4 regions of the Bilophila sp. genome follow, and region 4 is predicted to be linked to each of the others. Evidence: predicted binding sites of a transcription regulator. Region 4 holds the regulator's gene; each other region holds the start of a gene.

Region 1 (5,687 bases), on a different contig from region 4:
GCCCCCTTGGTGCACATTTTTTCGCAGGTGCCGCAGTGCAGGCAGTCCTGTTCGGAGTAGGAAAGCTCCTGAAAGCCGTTCTGGGACTCAGGATTGCTGCACCAGCGGCAACGGAGGGGACACCCTTTGAAAAAGACGAGCGTCCGTATCCCCTCGCCGTCATGGACGGAAAACTTCTGTATATTGAAGATGATTCCGCTCGTCTTTTCGTCGGTCATCACGCGGCTCCGAAGTCATTATGCGCATTACGGGAAATGATGTCGTTCTGTAACGCGGTGGAGAGCTCCACAAAGTAGGCGCTGTAACCCGCCACGCGAACCATAAGGTTGCGGTATTTCTTCGGGTTTTTCTGCGCGTCAATCAGGGTCTTCTGGTTGATGACATTGAACTGCACATGCCAGAGTTTGAGGTCGCAGAACGCCCGGAAGAAGCTTATGAGACGGCGGGTTCCTTCGTCGCCCGCCACAGCTCCGGGGGTAAATTTGATGTTGAGCAGTCTCGCCGCGCGCGATGTGGAAGCCCAGTTCTTGCTGTGGAAGTTGGACAAAAGAACCGCAGTAGGCCCGTTGACGTCCATGCCTTGCGAGGCAGAGGAGCCGTCGGATACCGGCATGCCTGCGAGTCGGCCATTGGGAGATGCCCCCAGTATTCGCCCAAAGGGAATGTTGGCCGTGATGCTCACCATGCGCAAATCGAGATGGACGCCGGTATTCTTGAAGTTCTGAGAAAGAATTTCTTGGCAGGCAGCCTCGATGTCACGCCCTATGTTGTCGGCATAAGGGTCGTTGTTGCCGTAGCAGTGGCCGGAACGAAGAACGCGGCGGACATGCTCCTTGCCTTCAAAGTTGCATTCCAGCGCATCCAGCAGTTCGCGCATGGAGAACACCTTGTCGTCAAATACAAACTGTTTAATGGCCGCCAGAGAGTCCACTGCTGTGGCGAAGCCTATGCATTCCACAAAACCCAAGTCGAGCGTACCGGGAATGTTGCGAGGCGTATCCAGATCCATGCAGGCCGCGAATGCCTTGTCGTGAAGCGCGTCTTCCATGGGCGCGGCATAAGTCTGACCACGTTGCTCCTGAATTTGATATTGGAGGAAAAGGGCATAGCGCATCATGAACTGAATCTGCTTCTTGAATGCGTCCCAAAACTCCTCCCATGTGCGGAACGTACAGGGATCACCTGTTTCCATGGAGAACAAATCTTCTCCATAGCTCTTCAGGCGGCCGTTGAACAGCGTAGTTTCCACTGCAGCCGTGCAGTTGGTCTGTGTGCAGGGGCTTGTGTAGGAATCCACGTTGGGCATACGGATTTCCGTGCAGCCGGAAGCGCAGTAGTCCATAATATCAAGCAACGGTGCTCCCTTAGCCAGATGAAGAGGGATGATTTCCTCGTCGTTGTACAGTTTTGGGAACCCCTGTCCCACCTTGACCGTTTCCGCCACGGCCCAGAGGAAGGCTTCAGGCGAACGGGCATGGATTCGGACCGCAAGGTCGGGTTGCTGAAGCGGGCATTCCCTGCGGGAACGGAGAATGAGGTAGCTTAGTTCGTTGGTCGCGTCCTGGCCGTCGCTGGTTTGTCCGCCCACGGTCGCCGCTTCCCAGTGAGCGTACCCTTCATGCTGCGTGGCGGACTGCGCGGAAATGGGCAGATTGAGGAACTGCGCCTCCTGAAGCCACAAGCAGTCCAGAAGTTCCAGCACCTTTTCGTCGTCCAGACGGCCAGATTCTATGTCGGCCTTGTAGTAAGGGTAGAGGTACTGGTCCATGCGGCCGTTGCCGAGCATGAAGCCTACGCAGCGTTCAAGCCTGACCATGCTTTGCACAAACCACATGGACTGCATGGCCTGATGGAACGTTTCGGCCGGAAACTCTGGTACTCTCATGCAGTTTTCCGCAATATTCTCCAGTTCGACACGGCGGATGGGGTCGGATTCCGTGGCTGCCAGACGGCGGGCGGCTTCCGCATGCCTGTTCGCCCATATCACAAGAGCGTTGCAGATGGTCACCATGGCCTTGAGGAAAAATTCCTTTTCCCACAGATCCTTTGCGTTGTTTCTGTCCAGATGGGCCAAGCGTTCTTCCGCCTCTTTGCGTATGGCGGCTGCGCCCTTACGGATGATTTTATCGTAGTCTGGTACCCACTGAAGGCAGCCGTTCATGGATGCCTGTTCCCCGACATAGGGTCTGGGCACGCTGCCGTCAGGCGTGGCATAGGTGAATTTTCTGAACTCGTTGGGGATGGATTGGATGAGTTTTTTATGGAACGCCTTGTCCTTCCAGTACGGGACGATTTTTTCCTTGACGAAGCGGAGGTCTTCGGCGTCGACGTGCAGGGGAGCGCTTAGGTTGTTTTGGGCGGCTTCCAGTCCTTCACCCATGATGTCGCCTATGATTTCAGGATACAGCAAACCGTAACGCCCCTTGTCGGTACCGACGCGGCCAACGAGAAGTTGGTCCTCCTCAATATAGACAGGAAGCTTTTCCGCGAGATGCTTCATAGCAAGGGCATAACGCAGAACAAGAGGCAGCCCCTCTGTTTCCTTCATGGATTCAGTAAAATATTTTGCGCGGTTCACATCGACATAGGGAACCATATTTTCAAAGCAGCGCCTGAATATTTTCTGAAAGCGGGCATGGTACGAAGGGGGGTTGTTCTTTCCGACACAACTGCCGGTGGCAATGGCTTGTTCCTGGGGGCTGTAGCTGACGGAAGTCAATGACGTATTCATGGTATCCTCCTGAAGGGATTTTTTTGATGGATGTCCTTCAAGAATGCTATATTTATGCCATGAATATAGTATGTTGAATTCTTTTTAGAATTTTTAGGAGTATAATTGTTTGTGGTAAAAACAACACGATAGTGTTGTCAAATTGCAACAAAAACGTAAAATTCAGTACGGATCAGCAGGGATTATGCCCGATCATCGCTGCATTCTTGTGGGAAGATGGGAGAAAAAACATGCCGCACTTGGACGAAGAAAAATGATAACATATAATTATCATTATAAAAATAATATAATAGATCGTTTGTTTCTTTTTGGGACAAGCGGCTCCTTTAATGTGTGGCAAAATGCCATTTTCCCCGATGGGCTGCAAAAAAAGCGCACGTTGCTGCAAGAAGACAGCCGCAGGGTTGTCTTCAGGAGCTTTTTGTGGAGGCCATGTGCCCTGTAGAACAAATATGGAGGAATATATGTCGCTGGATTTTTTCAAAAAAAGCGAGTCTGGCCGGATGTGGCTGTAACCATTCTATTTGCGTTTACTGGTTATTATTCTATGCCATACTTGCGCATCTTTCTTGCAATGGTGGAGAAGTCGATGCCCAAATGGTTGGCCATAGCTCGGTATGTTCCATATTTTGCCCGGGCGTCGGTGAGCATTTTTCTTTCCAGAATTTCCGTGGCTTCGGGAAGCGTCATTTCCTTGGTTTCCTCTAAGGGGAGGTGAAGGTCATGCTTCTGAACTCCACATTGAAGGTACCTGGTGACATCTTCAGAGGTTATCTCGTTTGTTTCGGCAAGAACGACCAGCCTTTCCAATGTGTTGCTGAGTTCACGCACGTTCCCAGGCCAGTCATATGCGAGAAGGTGGGCCCACGCATCGCCGGTCAGATAACGGGAGAACCCATAGGCCTTGTTATATTTCTCCAGAAAGAAGGGGATAAACTCCATGAGATCTTGCCGGCGGTTTCTTAGTGGAGGGATGGACAGGGTAAAGACGCTTAGCCTATAGAAGAGATCGGAACGGAAAAGCCCCTGCCTGACGAGGACAGGCAGATCCTTGTTGGTCGCCGCGATGATACGGACATGACAGTCGATATCTTTTCGTCCACCGACGCGTCTAAGCTTGCCTTCTTGGAGAACGCGCAGCAGCTTGACCTGAAGCTGGAGATCGAGATCTCCTATTTCATCAAGAAAGAGTGTGCCGTCGTCGACCTCTTCAAACAGGCCGGGCGTATTTCGCCATGCACCTGTAAAGGCTCCCTTTTCATAGCCGAAAAGTTCCGACTCCATGAGGGCTGGCGGAATGGCGCCACAGTTGATTGCGAGCAACCTTTTTTTGTTGCGGTTACTTTTGCTGTGGATTCGTTTGGCGAGTACTTCTTTGCCCGTGCCGGATTCCCCAAGAATGAGTACCGGAGCACTTGTCTGCGCGATTTTGTCCGCCATCTTCAGAATATGCAACATTTCTGGAGAAGTTGCGGTGACGACGTTGGAATCGGGAAACATCTCCGAGGTGGAGCTCTGCGGAGCCTGAATATGACGTGTCCATGATGATGAGGCGATAATGAAGTTATAGACGTCGGCGATGTCACATGTCAGGGCGATGACACCTTCGAGTTGTTTTCTGTCGTCGATGACAGGTACGGTGATGGACATGAACGTACGGCCGCTGTACTGGGTGACTTCCCCAATATTCACCTTACAGGATTCGATAACCTTGATGGCCGCCGGATTCAGTATTATGCCAAATTTCTTCAAGTCATAAAGGCTGCGTCCCACAAATTCAGGGGGAATGATCCGGGATTCTCGAGCCTCCTGATTGGCATAGACAATGACCCCATTTTTATCGACGAAGTTGATGGCAAACCGGGCATTGTCGATAAAGTGGAAAAAATCCGGTAGCTCCACGCTGGAAAGAGCTATAGGGATTTCCAGCATTTTTTTCTGAAAGCCGTCGATAGATTTTTCTTTGTTGTTCATGGTATTGCCTCGTGAGTGGTCTCTGCCCTACCCCCTATTGAATAGACAAATAAAAAGCCTTGGGCAATCTTTAAGATCAAGTGGTCAGGCTTCTCCGGCAATCCCGGCGGAGTCCGTTGATACCCATATCCTATAAAAGAGCATTGCCGAAAGCAGCGGCATGGTCAAGAACGGCGAAGCCAGAAGGCTCGTTTTGACCATGCCGCTGTTTCAATAACATTTTTATATATTACGTTGGCTGTACCATATCGTATGAGCGTATCGGTCTGTTTCATCATTGAATCTTTGAATTGACTCCGGCGTAAGTTGAATATTAGCAATACAATATTTCCCATTGTCCAAAAGGAATATTAGACGGCCTTAAGCCATAAGCAATCCTCTCTAGCGGTTCGCCCCATAGGGACGGTGAAGTCTGTACAGCTCACTAACCAACCTCTTTCGGCATTGTAAACGTTTTTGAAGCGTTGCATGCCTCCAGATAGAAAGAAAAGCGAGAATATCGGCCACCTACAAAGGCCAGCTTAAAAATGTCAGTACCCAGTAGATCGTCAATCCCCGCATAGTCAGGGTGCCTGCCGTTAGGCATCAATGTCAAGGATAAAAGACCGTCATTGCAAGGTATACAGATGAAACGAGGTGGTGGAACCGGTCTCGCAGGGTATCAAGATTGTGCTTGAAGACATAAAACCGGATATAAAAACTCCATATGTTTTTAACATGTTGAGTAGTGAGTGACTCGTGCCGTTCATCTTATGCGCGGACTTGAAATCACAAAGCCATGTCCGCCGCCGGAGGGTGAGGCCGTCTGAGCGGCGGCTTTGGCCTGCGGAACCGTGAGCTGCCTATATGCCTCCATATGCCCAAAGGCTTCCGCAAGGGTATCAAAGGTGACGTTAACGGTACGCGCTCCATCGATGATATGATTTTTCACGTATTGGACACGAAGGCCGATTTTGCCGTTGACCGTCTGGAGCACGCGCAG
Region 2 (5,687 bases), on a different contig from region 4:
TCGTCATCCACCACAAGAACCGTATGTGAACCTTTCTCAGCCATGCCACTCCTCAAATGATTCTCGATCAATCGGTATATACAATCCCAACAAAACCTTCCCTTCCGCCACATTATGAACTTCATAAAAAACCGGAAAAACGGAGGGGATTCAACAACATCAAAACGCTTGGGAAAGGAGGGTCGGGGCCGGGGAGGGAAATCTTTCCGAAGGGAGCTCCCCTCCCCCGTTTTTCCCCATCCCCGCCTACGCCACAAACGGAAAACGGAGCTTGAACACCGTACCCTCGCCGGGCGTGCTGGCGACCTCAATCGTGCCGTCGTGCGCTTCCACAATCTTGTGCACGATGGAAAGCCCCAGCCCCGTGCCGCTGGCCTTGGTGGTGAAATAGGGGCTGAAAATATCCGCAAGGCGTTCGGGGGCAATGCCGCACCCCGTATCCGCAACGTCCAGCGCCAGCTCGGTGCCTTCCATCCGGGCCCACACCCGCAGCTTACCGCCATCGGGCATGGCCTGTACAGCATTGAGAAACAAATTGAGCAGCACCTGCGTCATGCGATCCCGATCCAGCCGCACGGAAAGCGGAGGCTCCGGCAGTTCGGCCTCAAACCGGATCTTGTGGGCGTCCATATCCGACCGCACCATATCACGGGCCCGCTCCACAAGCTCGTTCAGCGCGACATCGGTCAGGTTCAGCACATCGGGGCGCGCAAAATCGAGGAGGTCGCCCACCACCTTGTCCAGACGGAGCACTTCTTTCGTCATGATGTCGGCCATACGGCTTTCGTCGCTTCCTTCGGGGCTTGCTTCCATGAAGAAACGGGCCAACCCCTTGATGGCGCTGAGGGGGTTGCGGACTTCATGGGCGATGCCCGCCGCCATATTGCCGAGGGCCACCAGACGATCCCGCCGCCGCAGTTCGCTCTGGAGGCGCCGGATTTCCCCAAGATCGCGCATGATCAAAGCCGTGCCGATGGCTTCGCCTTCCTCGGTCACAATATGCGAGGCGCTGATCGCCAACGGAATCCGGCGTTCACCGACCGTACACCAAGCCTCCTGCTCCCTCGCGGCTTCCTGAGCCGTCCGCCCTTCAAGCACGGCCCAAACGCCGGGCAGCAGGTCATGGAGGCCCCGCCCCGTCGCCGCCGTCCGGTGCAGCCCGGTAATATCCTGTGCGGCGGGGTTGATGGATGTAATGCGGTCGTCCATGTCCGTGGAAATGATGCCCACCGGCAGCGTCCGCAGGATTTCCGAAGAAAAGGCAGTCGTTTCCTGCACGAGCTTGCGCGAACGCCGATAGCTCTGGATCAGGAACAGCGTAATCCCCCCTACCAAGCCCACGAAGACGAGGATGCCAAACATGACCGCCATATGCTTTTCATCGGCAGCCTGCGCCTCCTCAAGGGGGGTGAGGTCGTACTCGACGAAAATAACCAGCGATGTGCCCTCGGCAATGCTCTCTTCCAACATGCCGCACGAGCCGCCCATCCCGCGCCTCATCATCCCGTGCCCGCCGCCATGCCTGCGGCGTTCGCCCAGAGGGACGGAAAACTGCTTGTACACTTGGAATACGGGCATCCCACCGGGCAATTCCGTCGTATTCCATTTGACCTGCCGGGCCGGATCGAGCTTTGCCAACACTTCCGGAGGCAGGAAGCTCGTGCCGATGAGCCCGGTATCCGCCGCCATCAGTACCGTCCCGTTGCGGTTGGTGATCACCAGTGAAATGATGTCCGGCTGCTCCCCAACCTTATTGAGCAGATCGCTCAGCACTTCATCAGACCAGTGGTAACCCATGCCAGTCCGCAGCGCACCTTCCAGCGCACTGATGAGCGCCGCCCCTTTTTCAAGGGTCAGTTGGGACGTGAAATCCGATTCGCGTTTGGCGTTGTGCAGCCCGAACACCACAATCCCCGCTGAAAACAGCAAGGCACAGAGCATGACGAACCACGGGAACAGCGTGAGCCACCGGGGCATTTTCTTTAATGACGACATATACACGTGAATATCCTTTTGCGGAGCGGCATCCGGCTGACGATACCCGGCTGCCGGATCTTGGGATCCGAATTTTTTTGAGGTACAGCAAAAACCATTCCCGGATTGAAGCCACTTTCGGCCCCATGCTCCGCAGGTTCCCCGGCGTACCCATCCCGCCTCCGGCTGGGAAGGCATCCATGCTGAAGGCGCCGAAGTTGATGAAGCGTACCTCCCCTGCCTCCGGCTGGGAAGTGTGACGTTTTTACACACTCGGAAACGCGTTGTGGTTCCATTCTACCCACTCACGGGGCCGCCCGTGAAGTGCCGAAGAGCGTATTTTTATTTTAATAAATAAAATCCATATGTTATAAAATACTATGTACTTTGGCACGCCTGTTGCTATACTCTTGGCAAGCCGTTTGGCTTCAACCTTTCAATCAACACACCATTACTGGAGTACACATTATGAAGACTCGCGCCCTTATCGCCGCTTTTGCCCTTTCCGCCCTCGTCCTCGGTTCCGGCGTATCCGCTTTCGCCTACAACGGGTACCACCACTATGGCAACCACGCCGGGATGTCCGCGCTCTCTCCCGAAAACCAGAGCGCCTATGATGCCATGATGAAGGACTATTACAGCCGCGTGTCCCCGATTCAGGACAAGCTGAACGCCAAGGGCATTGAGCTTGACGCCCTGTCCCGCAACCCCAACGCCAAGCCCGAAGCCATCTCCAAGCTCGCCAATGAAGTGGCGGAACTCCACTCCCAGCTCCGCGCCGAACGCATGGCCCTCGGCGACAAGATGGAAAAGGAACTCGGCGTCCAGCCCAGCCGCGGCATGATGGGCTGCGGTATGATGGGCTACCGCCACGGCGGACATCACGGCGGTGGTCATGGCGGACACGGCTGCGGTTACGGTTCCAGCTACAGCTACTAGCCTCCAAGCTCCCGGGGAGGCTTCCTCCCCGGAGCGGCCCCCCCGATATCTTACAGGCGCACGGGCCGCAGGGGCCGGTTCCGCCTTCCGCCCCAACCGGAACATTTGCGGCCAACCGCTTCACCATATATTCCGCATCATCGCAACGAATTTATGTTTGGCTGTGTTATAAAAAATGGTTGATGCTTTTTTCCTTGAAGCTCCAAAGGGATAACCGGCAAAATGCCTTATCCGTAGCTCCCGCCAAGAGGAAAACTGGAGAAAAAGCCTGTATTTTCAATGTACTGCGGAGATGAAACAACCACAAACTATAACAGAGCCTTATGTTTTCCCACACAACCTCTCAAACACCAGCACAGGAGCACATATTATGAAGACCCGCGCCCTTATCGCCGCTTTCGCCCTTTCCGCCATTGTCCTTGGCTCCGGCGTGTCCGCTTTCGCCTACAACGGGTATCACAGCTACGGCAGCCACGCCGGGATGCCCGCGTCCTCTCCCGAAAACCAAAGCGCCTATGATGCCATGATGAAGGAGTATTACAGCCGCGTATCCCCGATTCAGGACAAGCTGGACGCCAAGGACATTGAGCTGGAAGCCCTGTCCCGCAACCCCAACGCCAAGCCCGAAGCCATCTCCAAGCTCGCCAACGAAGTGGCGGAACTCCGTTCCCAACTCCGTGCCGAACGCATGGCCCTCGGCGACAGAATGGAAAACGACCGCGGCATGGCGGGCTACGGCATGATGGGCAACGGCAGGGGCTACCACCACGGCGGGCGTCATGGCGGTCATGGCGGACACGGCGGCTACGGTTCCAACTGCAACTACTAGACCTCCGGGTTCCGGGGAACCTTCCCCCCGGAACGGTGCGCCTGATACGCCATCAGGCGCGGGGGCCGCATGAGGGCGGCTTCCGCCTCCCGCCCCAACCAAGGATATATGCGGCAGGCCGTTCATCATCTTCCCGAATATTTCTTCAACAACCTCACTTCCGCACCAAGGCCGAGGAGGACTGCCTCCCTCGGCCTTGGCGTTTTGCGCACGGTTCTTTGCGGTAAGGAAAAGGCATGAACGCATGGAGCCGGGCGCGAAACGCCACGGCAACGGCTTTTCTCCCCCGGAGGGGAAGACTCACTTTTTCGGCAAGGCTCACCGTTTCGCCAACAACAGCCAGACCTGCCCCTGATTGTAAATAGCCATGGCCTGGCGGTGGGCTTCTTCACCCTCCCCGGTGTACATGTCGATGCGCCGCAAACGGATCGCTCCACCGGTATCATGCGCGAAGCCGAGCCCTCTCCTGATGCCCTGCCGCCCCGGAAGCGCGTAGGAAACGATGCCGCCAAGCGGCAGGACGCGCGGATCGACCGCCATGCTGACCCACGGCGTCAGTTCGCAGCCAGCCGTCCCTTTCGGATGCTCGGCACCGAACCGGAAAAAGACGTAGCCGCTGGAAGCGTTCAAAAAGGCCCTGCGCTTTTGGGGATGGCTGTCCCACCACCGGCGGATCCCCTTCATCGAGGCCTTGCTGCGCGGAAGTTCCCCCGAACGGATCAGGTAGCCCGCCATGCTCTGGCCCGAATGCCCATTCAGCCCCGCGAACAGGGCGGCCTGCTGCGTCCCGTCGTCAAAAGCCAAAATGCCGGAGCCTTCCAGCATCAGATCATACGTCTCCACCGGATGCCCCAGCCATGCCATTTCCAGATTCCGGTTTTTGAGTGCTCCATCCAGATCGATGGCCGCCCGGCTGTAATACGGATCTTCCGGTTTGATCACCTGCAAAAAGGCTTCCTCAGGGCAACTGTGCGTAGGCAGGCACCACGCCAGATCCGGGGCGAGCTCTTCCGGAAGGCGGTAGATCGGATATTCGTATCCCGGCTTGCGCGTCCGGCTGGCCTGCAAAACCGGCGAATAGTATCCCGTAAATTTGACTTCAGGGGTGACGCCCAGCCACCGGAACCCCTCTTCCAGCAGTTCGGGCTGGACGTCGAGCCGCGGCAGTATCGCCTTCAGCTTTTCCAGCGACGCAACCACCTCTCCCCATGTGATCCTGATTCCGCTGTGCTCGGCGGCCCGCTCGTCCGGTTCCCAGCTCCGGGCATACGCAAGGCTCCGCTCCAGTGCGGGGGCCAATTCCATCCACGAACGCAGCCCCATAGACGCCTTATCCATACGGGCGATCTGCGCACGCGCCTGTTCCGCCGAGGCCTGCCGGAACAGCGGGGCCGGGGTATCCAGCGCTTCGACGGCGGGATGGGGCAGCCGCCGGATCTCGGAAGAGGCGGTTGGGGCAGGGGCGGGGAAAGGCTTGGGGGCGGGTTTGGCCCCGCATGCGGCCAACAGGACGGCAAGGCACAACACGAATGTTTTCAACATGGATTCCTCATTGCGTGAAGGGGCGCGCCCTCTGGCCTATTCCCCTCAAAGGGAACGGCGGCGCACCGGTACGCATATGCCCGGAACCGGATTCACCGGGTGTGATAATAATGAAATTTTCCCCTGCAATACGGTACATGCCAGAGGGTCCCCTTGAAAAAGGGACGTCCCGCACCGCCGCTGAACGGTGCGCGGCCACCATAGAACCAAGCTCCCGAATACGCAACGCAGGAAGACAACGATGGAAACGCTGATGCAGGCTTTGAAGGCGATCAACGACGTGATCTGGGGACCGGGCATGCTGATCTTGCTGATCGGAACGGGCCTCTACCTTACCGTAGGGTTGCGTTTCTATACGTTCCGCAACATTTTTTCAGCGTTTTCCATGCTCTGGAAGGGCAGG
Region 3 (5,687 bases), on a different contig from region 4:
GAAATGGTTGATGCTTTTTTCCTTGAAGTCCCGAAGGGATAAGCGGCAAGGCTCTGGCATAGTACATGGTTGCTTCGTTTTAGCAATATACTGAAAATACATACTTTTTATCAAGTTTTCCCGCTGGTGGGCTCTGTGGTTGGGGGATTTTATTGGTTATTTCTTTGGAATGTTAAGGAAATAAAGCATCAACCGTTTTCTATGACACAGCCACCGACAAAAGGCCTTAGCCACGGGGTCCGCCAAGGGGAAAACCGGATGAAAAGGCTTTCACCGCGCTGCGGAGATGAAACAACCGCATGCTGTGACAGAGCCAAACGAAAAAACTTCCGTAAAGAACATCCCCGCCAAAGCCCCCGCCTCCCCAAAAACACGAAAGCCTTTGGAGAAGGGCGGGGGGAGGTTTGGAGGGGGAGAAGCCTTTCTTCAGAAAGGTTCTTCCCCCTCCAATGGCTCTAGCCCAGCCATTCCCCTGTAAACACCGTCACCGCGCCGCCGGTCATGAAGACATGGTTGGTGGCCTCATCCCATTCGATGTCGAGCTCACCGCCAAGGAGCTCCATGCGCACCTTGCGCTCGGTATTGCCGGTCAGTACGGCGGCGACCACGGACGCGCACGCCCCCGTGCCGCAGGCAAGGGTTTCGCCCGCGCCGCGCTCCCAAACCCGCATCTTCAAGTGATGCCTATCGACGACCTCCACGAACTCGGTGTTCGTGCGCCGGGGAAACAAGGGGTGATGCTCAAACTGCGGCCCGATGCCGGGCAAATCCAACTTGTCGATGCCATGCATGAAAACGACGGCGTGGGGATTGCCCATCGAAACCGCCGTGACGTTCCAGACGCGGCCCTGTACCCGCAGAGGCCGGTTAATGAAATCCTCGCCGGGCCCGCCTACCGGAATATCCTTGGGGGCGAGGCGGGGTTCCCCCATATCCACCGTCACCGCTTCCACTTTTCCGCCGGAGACATGAAGCCGGAGCGTCAAAACGCCCGCCAGCGTCTCGATGCGGACCCGTTCCTTATCCGTATGCCCGTTGTCGTAGACGTACTTGCCTACGCAGCGGATGCCGTTGCCGCACATCTCGGCCTCCGAGCCGTCCGCATTGAACATCCGCATCCGAAAATCCGCCTCGCCGGGATCGGAGGGAGGGCAAATGAGAATGAGCCCGTCGCTGCCTACGCCAAAGTGCCGATCGCTGATGCGGCGGGCCAGCGCTTCCGGGCTTGGAATGGGCGCCTTGAGCGCATCCATATACACGTAATCGTTTCCGGCAGCCTGCATCTTGGTAAACCGCATTGTCTTTTCCCCTATCGTTGAAAACCGCCCCCAGCGCCGTTCCACAGAAAAAACGGGCGGGGCCTCCAACAGGCGCATAACGGGCGCCCTCCTCACCTCAACGGAACAACCATATGGAACAGTTTGAAATCGGAGCGCATCCCCCTTCGGCGGATGAACCTTTCCGGAAACCGAAGTCCGATATGTGACTTGCTTTTTTCGTCCAGTACGGGTATTCAAACCCTGTCCTGAAAATGTTTCAGGGTGGGAGTAGAGAGGCAGTCTTTTTCTTCGGAAAGAGGCTGCCTCTCTCGTTTCCGGCGGCTGGGCCGGAAAAAGGGAAGCCCTTCCCGGAAAGGCTTCCCTCTCTCCCGTTCCCTCCGGCAAAGCGACATACTGCACACGGAGCCGCCACCGGAGAACAGGGCGCCATACCCAAACAGGCCCCAGCGGGATATTTTCAGCAAGCGGCGGGACAGCCCCTCCGCCAGCCCCGGAAAGCGGAGAAGCGCCCTTCCCTGAAGCCTAGTGGAGCCACAGCAGTTCGGCGTAGCTCGGCAGCGGCCAGTCATGGCTGGAGCACAGGCATTCCAGCGCATCGGCATGGCTGCGGCACGCATTCATGGCCGGAAGCACGGTGTCACGGGCGTAGGCGGCGCGTGCCAGCGCCGTGCCGCCGAAATCGGCGTTGACGGCGGCTTCAAGGGTGTCCAGAGCGGACATCAGGCCGCACACCTGCTCGCGTACCCGTACAAAATACGCCTTTTCCTCCGCCGCATCGTCCACAAGGGCCGCTGCGGACGAAGCCGCTTTCGCCAAACGGGTCTGATACGCCAAGGCGACGGGCAGGATGCGGGTGCGTCCAAGCTTCAATGCGGTATGCCCTTCGATTGATACGCTGTGCGTGTAGCTCTCCAGCAAAATTTCCTGCCGGGACAACATTTCCCTTGGGCTCAGGACGCCGTGGCGTTCAAAAACAGCCATCACATCCTTGTCGCTGTAGTGGGCAAGGGCCGCCACGGTGTCCTTGAGGTTCGGCAGCCCGCGCTTTTCAGCCTCGGCAAGCCACTCGTCGCTGTACCCGTTGCCGTCGAATACGATGGGCATGTGCTCGGCGAACAGCTTGGCGAGCAGGCCCTGAATGGCGGCGTTGAGCGGCGTCCCTTGGGCAAGCTCGGCTTCCAGCATGGAGGCGATGTCGTCCAGCGCGCAGGCCATAGCCGCATTCAGGGCAATATTTGCCGTGGCGATGTTTTGGGAGGAGCCGAGGGCGCGGAATTCAAACTTGTTGCCGGTGAACGCGAACGGGCTGGTCCGGTTGCGGTCGGACAGATCGCGCGGGATGTTCGGCAACACGGAAACGCCTATCTGGAGCGGTTCCGAGCAGCCTCCGGCGGCCTCTTTCCCGTAGGCGATGGCACGGATGATCGCGGAGAGGCTGTCCCCAAGATACACGGACAACACGGCGGGCGGCGCTTCGTTGGCGCCCAGGCGGTGATCGTTGCTGGCCCCGATGATGCCGAGGCGCAGGTTGATGCCGTGCTTGTGCACGGCGCGCAGGACGGCGGCGAGGAAGATGAGGAACTGGGCGTTCTTCATCGGGGTTTCGCCGGGATTCAGCAGGTTGTGGCCGTCGGAATCGCACAGCGACCAGTTGTTGTGCTTGCCCGATCCGTTGACGCCCGCGAACGGCTTTTCGTGCAGCAGGCAAACGTAGCCATGCCTCCGGGCCGTGCGGCGCATCACTTCCATCGTCAGCATGTTGTGGTCCGTGGCGATGTTCACATCCTCGTACACGGGAGCGATCTCAAACTGGCCGGGAGCCACTTCGTTGTGGCGGGTGTGCGCAGGGATGCCGAGCGCGAAAAGGCGCTGCTCCACATCCTGCATGTAGGCCAGAACCCGGCTGGGGATGCTGCCGAAGTAGTGATCCTCCATTTCCTGCCCCTTGGCGGGCTTTGCGCCGTAAAGGGTGCGCCCGCACATCATGAGGTCGGGCCGCTGGACATAGAGACGCCGATCGACAAGGAAATATTCCTGCTCGGAACCCACCATCGCCTGAACGCCGGTAGCCGTCGTATTGCCGAGCAGACGGAGGATGCGCAGGGCCTGTGCGGAAACGGCCTCCACAGAGCGCATCAGCGGGGTTTTGCGGTCAAGGGCCTCACCCGTGTAGGAATAGAACACCGTGGGGATGTACAGCGTCTTGCGCCCGTACTCGTCGCCAAGCAGGAATACCGGCGAGGTAGGATCCCACGCCGTGTAGCCGCGGGCCTCAAACGTCGAACGGATGCCGCCGGACGGGAAGGAAGAAGCGTCCGGCTCACCCTTGATGAGCATTTTCCCGGAAAACTCGCCGAACACCTGCCCGTCCGCCGTGGGAGACAGAAAGGCGTCGTGCTTTTCAGCGGTCAGCCCGGTCATTGGCTGGAACCAGTGGGTGTAATGCGTAGCGCCATGTTCGAGAGCCCAATCCTTCATGGCCCCGGCGATGATGTCGGCATCGGCAGGATCAAGCGGGGTGCGGTGGGTCATGGTCCGCATGAGGCGGTCATACACCTCGCGCGGGAGCCGTTGGCGCATGACGCGCGTGTTGAAGACATCGCAGCCATACCCGCTGGCAAGAGCCTTGCCCTGTTCCGAAGCCGGAAGGGGTGCGACAGGCTGGGCGGTGGAAATATGATCAAGGGCTGTTTCACGGACGGTGGAACTCATGAACTCACTCCTCGAATAAGGTTGATGCCCGGATAAAAGCAAAATCGGGGCCAACATCCTCAAAGTGCGGGCGGAATCCATGCCACTCAATCAATATACTGAAACTACAAGATTATTTTATACACATCCTGAAACAGGATTCCGTTTGCCCCTCCCCTAGAAAATGAGAAGCAAGGCGCTCATGAAAGATCCTACCTTTATGTAGAATTTATTTATTTCTTTGATTTCATAGATTTTTTATCCTAACCCCTTCCTCCTGTCCGCCAGAGTCCACTCCTTGAACGCCCAATCAAATGAAATTCCGTGGGGTTTTCACAAAAAAGACCTTTTTGTAGGAAATGCCCATCAATCTACATTTTTGTAGATTAATGCCATTGTGCCAGTGCAAAGCATGCCGCCCCTACGGAGAGGCAACGCGCGGGCACAACCCGCCCGGCATACCAACCATAAAAGGAGAGGATGGAACCTTTTCGCCTAAGCCCTGTAAAAAGGTTCCCTTTTACAGGGGTTAGGTGAAGAGGACGCGCCATTTGGAGGCGGCTCCCGCCAATATCCTTGCGGCACAAAAAAAGGAGGGAACCGAAGTTCCCTCCCGTGAAAGGCATGATGGGCAATGGCTATTTCGCGTAGCCGACGGCCCGGCGCTCACGGATGACCGTAACGCGGATCTGTCCGGGATAGGTGAGGTTTTCCTCAATTTTTCCGGTAATGCCCTTACAGAGCATGTACGTCTGATCGTCGTCCACGTTTTCGGAATTGACCATGACGCGGATTTCGCGCCCGGCTTGGATGGCGTACGCTTTGGATACGCCGTCGAATTCGGAAGCGATGTTTTCCAAGTCCTCAAGGCGCTTGACGTAGCTTTCCAAGAGTTCCTTGCGCGCGCCGGGACGGGCCCCGGAAAGGGAGTCTGCGGCCTGCACCAGCACGGCCAGCGCGGTTTCAGGACGCTGATCCTCATGGTGCGCGGCGATGGCGTGCAGGATTTCCTTGCTTTCATTGTATTTTTTAGCAAGATCCGCACCGATGAGCGCGTGCGGGCCTTCGACCTCGTGGTCGACGGCCTTGCCGATGTCGTGCAGCAGACCGGCGCGCTTGGCTTTCTTGATGTCCATGCCGAGCTCGGCGGCCATCATGCCGCACAGGGCGGAAACTTCCAGCGAATGCTGGAGCACGTTCTGCGTGAAGCTGGTACGGTAGCGGAGCTGGCCCAGAAAGCGGACGAGTTCGGGATGGATGCCGTGCACGCCCGCGTCAAACGTGGCCTGTTCGCCCACTTCGCGGATCTGCACTTCAAGCTCCTGCTCGCATTTGTGGACGACATCCTCAATGCGGGCCGGATGGATGCGCCCGTCCTGAATGAGGCGCTCAAGGGCCATCTTGGCGACTTGGCGGCGCAGGGGGCTGTATGCGGACAGGATGACCGTTTCGGGGGTGTCGTCGATGATGAGATCAACGCCGGTAGCCGCTTCCAAAGCGCGGATATTGCGCCCTTCACGGCCGATGATGCGGCCCTTCATGTCTTCGCTGGGCAGGGTCACGGCGGTGACGGTGTGTTCGCCCACATAATCGCCCGCATAGCGCTGAATGGAACAGGCGATGATTTCCTTCGCCTTGCGGTCTGCGGTTTCGCGGGCTTCGGCCTCAATGAGGCGCATCATCTTGGCGGCCTCGTGGCGGGTGCGGGACTCGATT
Region 4 (5,687 bases):
TTGAGGATGATTTGCCCCCGGATGGAGGCGTTGAACCACTCGGCAAGCCTGCCGCCAAGGAACGAAACACCTCCGAAGACGATTAGCGTAGCGAGCTGAAAGAGGAGGCCAAAAGTGATGATCTGAAACGGGACATTTCCAAGTTCCGGTTTGGCGAATTGCGGAAGGAAGGCGAGGAAGAAAAGCGTAACCTTGGGGTTGGTAATGTTCATGATCACACCCCGCCGATACAAGGCCCAGTATCCGGGAAAGGTGCTTTGTTCAAGCCATGCCCTAGATGCGCCGCTGCGGAAGGAAAGCCATGCCAGATACAGCAGGTAGGCCGCCCCTGCACATTTCAAGACAGTAAAGGCCATCTCGGATGTCTGGAACAGTGCCGCAACGCCGAGGGCTACGGCTGCCGTATGCCCGAAAAGCCCGGTCATCAGCCCTAACGTGGTCATGATGCCGGCCCGAAAGCCATACAGGGCGGACTGGGTTAAAACGAAAATATTATCGGGGCCGGGGGCTAATCCCATTACTATGGCAGCAACAAAAAACGCTCCGAGGGTTTCAAGAGGCAGCATGTTCATATTCCCTATGGCATTGATGTGTATGACAGGCTGTATCTCTAATGCCTCGAAGCGGAAAAAGCAAACTTCAGAAGTGAGCGGATCAACCAAGCTCCATATGCCGATGCTCCACGGAAACAGCATAATCTTGCCGTTTGAGTGCCCGCATAAGGGCTTCTGTCATCGCCACGGAGCGGTGTTTCCCTCCCGTACATCCTAAGGCTACCGTAATACGGTAACGTCCTTCAGCATCATAAAGGGGCAAAAGAAAAGATAAAAAATCAATAAGCCGTTTTTTGAATTCTTTACCTGAAGGTTCACTGAAAACATATTCGGCAATGGCGCTCTCTTTTCCCGTCTGCGGGCGCAACGCTTCGACGAAGTAGGGATTGGGGAGAAAACGCAGATCAAAGACAAGATCCGCTTCGCGGGGAACGCCGTATTTGAACCCGAAGGAAATCAGATTGACCTTGATGGTGTGAAGGCGTTCTTGGGTGCTGTTCCATTTGCGTTGAATGCTCCGCCGCAAGTCGTGGATGGAAAAGGAAGAGGTATCGATGACATTATCGGCGATTTCCCGAACGGGAGCAAGGCGTTCCATTTCTTCGCGTACGGCCTGTTCCAAGCCGACGCCTTCCCGCTCAAGCGGATGGGGACGGCGAGTTGTGGCGTAGCGCCGCATGATGACGGCTGGATCTGCTTCCAGATAAAGGATCTTCGTGCGGAATCCCATACCGGACAGCCGATGCAGCGCCTGATCGAGTTCAGCCATAAACTCGCTGCGCCGCTGATCGAAACCGAGAGCTATGCCATGAGAAGGCTCAACGGAGGAACCCTGTAGAAGGCGCACCATCTCCGGCATGAGCTCTGGCGGCACCCCGTCCGCCGTGAACAGGCGCATGTCCTCAAAGACATGAAGTACAGTACTTTTGCCTGCACCGGAGAGCCCGGTGATGATGAAGATCGGCTTATCAGCATTCGCTTTGAGGCCTTCGGGAGTAGGGTTCATCGACTTTGTCACGGCATGTTTAGGAAGGAGAGGCTGATCCGTCATGAGTGCTTCCGTAGTAACAGGAAGCCCGCCCGGTGATACTCTCCGGGCGGGCTTGTTGAAATTACTTTATCGTATCGGCACAAGCCCTAGAAAATAGGATCTATCAATCCAAGGTTACCGTTCTTACGCCGATAGATGACATTGATGCGATCATTTTCCGAATTTAGGAAAGTGAGGAATTCAAAGTCATTTGCGTCAAGCTGCATGGCCGCTTCGTCGGGACTCATGGGCTTGGGAGAAAAATGGTCGCGCCCCGTAATCGTGCGTTCACCATCCTCTTCCGTTACTTCAAACGTATACACGTCAATATCATTGGCGCGCCCCTTCCGATGGATTTCCTTGTTCCGGGAAACAAACTTCTTGACCTGAGCTTCCAGCTTATCAAGAACAAGGTCGATGGAGGCGTACATATCTTCCGAGGCTTCACTGGCGGCAATATTGATGCCGTCACCGGTAAGCTGAACTTCAACGCGCTGGCGGAACTTGTCGACCGCCATATTTACCTGCGCATCAAGAGCGGGGTTCTTGCCGAAGAACCTTCCCAACTTCTCCATACGGCGACGGGCATACTTACGTAAATGTTCAGACGGCTCGAAATTCTTGAAAGTAAAGGAAATGTGCATGAAGCCTCCTTTGGCTGCTAACCAGTCCGCACAACGAATACCAAGATATCCGCAACGGACATTGCTTTGTCAGGCATGATTCCTTTACAACAACCTTTTTGAGGTCCTGTCAAGGGCTCTCAAGCGGCCTCGAACGGCTAAAAATGGGCCTTCCTTCTGGATGATGACGGAATATCCATTGCCATCCGGTACTTGGCTACCGTTCTCCGGGCTATATTCACCTTTAAGTGTTCCTTGAGAATTTCACCGATGCGTTCATCCGAGAGGGGATTTTTAGGATCTTCTTCACTGATGCACTTTTTGATGAGCGCCTTAACGCTCTCCGAACCCACTTGGCTTCCGTCATCCAATTCCAGCGCGCTGTTGAAGAAGAACTTGAGTTCGTACACGCCAAAGGGGGTTGCCACATACTTATTGGTCGTGATGCGGCTGACCGTGGATTCGTGCATGTTGATATCGTCGGCGATGTCTTTCAGGATAAGCGGCTTGAACTTGCTGATCCCTTCCTCAAAAAAGCCGCGCTGATGTTTTACAATACTTTCGACAACTTTGTACAATGTCCGCTGCCGTTGGTGCAGGCTTTTGATAAGCCACGCCGCGGAACGGATTTTTTCGTTGAAGTATTCTTTTTCCTTGCTGGACGCGTTTTCCGATGCATTATCATACACAGGGCTCAAGTGCAGATTCGGCAGTCCGTCCTCATTGAGGACAATAAGGAATTCTCCGTCCACCTTGTATACAAAGACATCAGGGCTGACATAAGTGGACACACCTTCGCCAAAACTCGCTCCAGGCATGGGATCAAGGGACTGGATGATATCCAGGTATTCCTTGAGTTCATCCATATCCAGCCGGAACTTGCGGAGCAGGGGCTTGTATCTGTGGGCCTCCAGATCCTCAAGGTGATCGCGCACGAGATCGACAAGGACCTGATCCCTGTCATATCCTAACGCCTTTATCTGGATGAGGAGGCATTCTTGAGGTGTTCGGGCGGCGACACCCACCGGATCGAATAACTGGATGGCCTTAAGAACCGTCTCTACCTCTTCGGCTGTAGGCCATGCCTTGTCTTTCGTTTCGTCGGTTGAAGCCTCGCCAGCAAAATCCGCACGTGCCATCTCCGCCATTTCTTCAAGGGATGCTTGAAGGTAGCCGGAAGAAGAAAGATTTCCGATAATGATTTCACCGAGTTCTTTCTGATCGTCAGTAAGGGAGGAAAGGCGGAGCTGCCACATAAGGTGGCTTTCAAGCGTGGGGCTGGAGGCATATCTGGCTTCCAGAGAACTCATTTCTTCGGGGAGCTCATAGTCTCTGGGCTGGACTTGCTGCGGGGTACTTGCGAATTCTCCGAGATAGTCTTCCCAGTCTTCGGAGCGGGCCACTTCCCGATCGTATGTAGGCTCATCGCGTGGGGATTCGGGGCGGACTTCTGCGGGGGGCTCGTTGGAGGGCTCATCCTGTATTTCTTCGAGAAACGGGTTTTCCAGCAGCTCCCGCTGAACCGTTTCCACAAGCTCCAAGCGGGATAGCTGCAATAGGCGGATAGCCTGCTGCAATTGTGGTGTCATCACCAGCTGTTGTGAAAGCTTAAGCTGCTGTCTGAGTTCCAATGCCATGCAAATATCCCGTTGTCATAAGAGTCTGTCCAACCCGCAGGAACACCTTAAAGAGGAGGGGAACCGACGGTACCCGTCAGGCCAAGAGCAACCGAGCATCTTTATGCCTCACATGCAGGGATTATGCCACATGCTCAGGGATGTTGCAAGAACAGGGATGCTTTTTTCTTCTGTTCTTTTCTTGTAGGTGGTTATTTGATAAAAAAGAAATGAGAAAAAAACTGGTTATTGCATTTGCCACAGAAAAAAAGATCGGTACCGGAGTACACGATCTTTTTTATCATTACAAAGAATAGCGGGCTATGGAACCTCAGAGCGAAAACCCTTCTCCAAGATAGACGCTCCGAGCCTGTTCATTATTGACAATGGTTTCCGGTGTCCCGGAAAGAACGACCTGCCCTTGCACCATGAGATAGGCCCGGTCGCAAATCGTCAGAGTTTCACGGACGTTGTGGTCAGAGATGAGAACTCCGATCCCGCGATCGCGCAAGGCGCGCACCAAACCTTGAATATCGCCCACCGCAAGGGGGTCAATCCCGGCAAACGGCTCATCGAGCAGGACGAATTTCGGTTCCCGAATAAGCGCACGGGCAATTTCCAGGCGTCGGCGTTCCCCACCGGACAGGTGCATAGCGTGGGATTTTTCCAGCCTGGTGAGGCCGAAATCTTCAAGCAAGATATTCGCCCTTTCTTTCTGCTCCTTGCGGGAAAGACCCGTATGCTCCAGAATAATCTGAAGGTTTTGACGCACCGTAAGTTTTCTGAAGACGGAACTTTCCTGCGGGAGGTAGGAAATGCCCACACGTGCGCGCTCATGGAGCGGCCAAGTTCCAATATCCTGAGCTTCAAGGAGAACCCGCCCTGAAGACGGTTTGATGATCCCGGTCAGCATATAGAACGAAGTGGTTTTACCCGCCCCATTCGGGCCGAGCAGACCAACAATTTCCCCTTGGTTCACTTCGGGGGAAACGCCGCGCACGACCTCGCGTTGGCCGTACCATTTACGTAAATCAACTCCAGACAGTCGGGCCATCAGCGGTTCCCCCGGATCGGGCTGGAGCTTTTAGAGCCGGAAAAGACCGCTTCGACGCGCTTCTTGGAGCCGCCCATGACTTCACTACGGTTTTCTTCCGTAAAATATTTGATGGTCTCCCCAGTAACCGTGTTTTCCCCGTCGGTCAGACGGGGATCGCCTTCCATGAGAAGGACGCCGTCGTCCATCGTATAGGTCGCTTTCGCGCAAGTGCCGTTGCGGTTTTCGCTTTTCATGCGCACACTCCGTTCGGCGACGATACGCTCTACATCACCGGCGACCATTCCGGCAGGCATGCCGCCTTTTTCGTTTTCTTTCTTCTGTGCGTCCCCTTTGGGCGGCTTCAAATAAACCGTGATCCTGCTGGCCCATATTTCAATATCCGGTCGGACTACATGGACGTTTTTGTCAAAGATGACGAGCTGTTTTTCAGCGATATAGGTCAGCTGATCGGAGGTGATCCGTGTTTCAACATTTTTGGCGGGCTTTGGCGGCGTCACCGGCGCTGCCCACAGCGGAGCAGAGCAGAGCAGGCTTAAACTCAGTGTGGTTATACCTAAAAAAAGTTTTTTCATAATGTTTTCCTAGCCGTAACCCATTGAAGCTATAGCGGCTTATTTCTTTGCAGGTTGAGGTAATTCTTGCTGGGGATTGGCCTGCGTTTCATGCGGGGAAGGTGCGGCATTGGCGTTTGTGGCATCGGGGCGGGGCTTGAGTACGACCAGTACGCCTTCCGAACCATGTACTTCATTGGCAGCAAGATCCCAAGCAAGAAGGGTGGCTGTCCCGGATGCCGTGGGACTTTCAAAC

The links. The regulator sigma-54, encoded in region 4, starts transcription at its own class of promoters, with help from an activator protein. The targets are predictions, from matches to a motif close to CTGGCACGGNNNNTGCTT.
Region 1: a site for sigma-54 is predicted at 2,905-2,922, ahead of hpsG ((2S)-3-sulfopropanediol dehydratase). Genes of this name have one in related genera too.
Region 2: a site for sigma-54 is predicted at 2,362-2,379, ahead of ACZM8Y_RS16935 (periplasmic heavy metal sensor). Genes of this name have one in related genera too.
Region 3: a site for sigma-54 is predicted at 4,029-4,046, ahead of ACZM8Y_RS09690 (glutamine synthetase III family protein). Genes of this name have one in related genera too.

Annotation. Positions count from the first base shown of each region.
Region 1 is NZ_DBMAFI010000089.1:5,373-11,059, forward strand. Features, by position in the region: gene ACZM8Y_RS16625 (glycyl-radical enzyme activating protein) at 1-218, opposite strand, end outside; gene hpsG ((2S)-3-sulfopropanediol dehydratase) at 218-2,731, opposite strand; gene ACZM8Y_RS16635 (sigma-54 interaction domain-containing protein) at 3,272-4,705, opposite strand; gene ACZM8Y_RS16640 (hypothetical protein) at 5,451-5,687, opposite strand, start outside.
Region 2 is NZ_DBMAFI010000096.1:2,187-7,873, forward strand. Features, by position in the region: gene ACZM8Y_RS16920 (sigma 54-interacting transcriptional regulator) at 1-44, opposite strand, end outside; gene ACZM8Y_RS16925 (ATP-binding protein) at 247-1,995, opposite strand; gene ACZM8Y_RS16930 (hypothetical protein) at 1,986-2,234, shown strand; gene ACZM8Y_RS16935 (periplasmic heavy metal sensor) at 2,443-2,913, shown strand; gene ACZM8Y_RS16940 (periplasmic heavy metal sensor) at 3,284-3,742, shown strand; gene ACZM8Y_RS16945 (MltA domain-containing protein) at 4,061-5,284, opposite strand; gene ACZM8Y_RS16950 (alanine/glycine:cation symporter family protein) at 5,526-5,687, shown strand, end outside.
Region 3 is NZ_DBMAFI010000025.1:4,080-9,766, forward strand. Features, by position in the region: gene dapF (diaminopimelate epimerase) at 456-1,298, opposite strand; gene ACZM8Y_RS09690 (glutamine synthetase III family protein) at 1,803-3,992, opposite strand; gene rny (ribonuclease Y) at 4,610-5,687, opposite strand, start outside.
Region 4 is NZ_DBMAFI010000026.1:37,828-43,514, reverse strand. Features, by position in the region: gene ACZM8Y_RS10075 (LysE family translocator) at 1-566, opposite strand, end outside; gene rapZ (RNase adapter RapZ) at 655-1,560, opposite strand; gene hpf (ribosome hibernation-promoting factor, HPF/YfiA family) at 1,692-2,228, opposite strand; gene rpoN (RNA polymerase factor sigma-54) at 2,366-3,844, opposite strand; gene lptB (LPS export ABC transporter ATP-binding protein) at 4,155-4,877, opposite strand; gene ACZM8Y_RS10050 (LptA/OstA family protein) at 4,877-5,452, opposite strand; gene lptC (LPS export ABC transporter periplasmic protein LptC) at 5,492-5,687, opposite strand, start outside.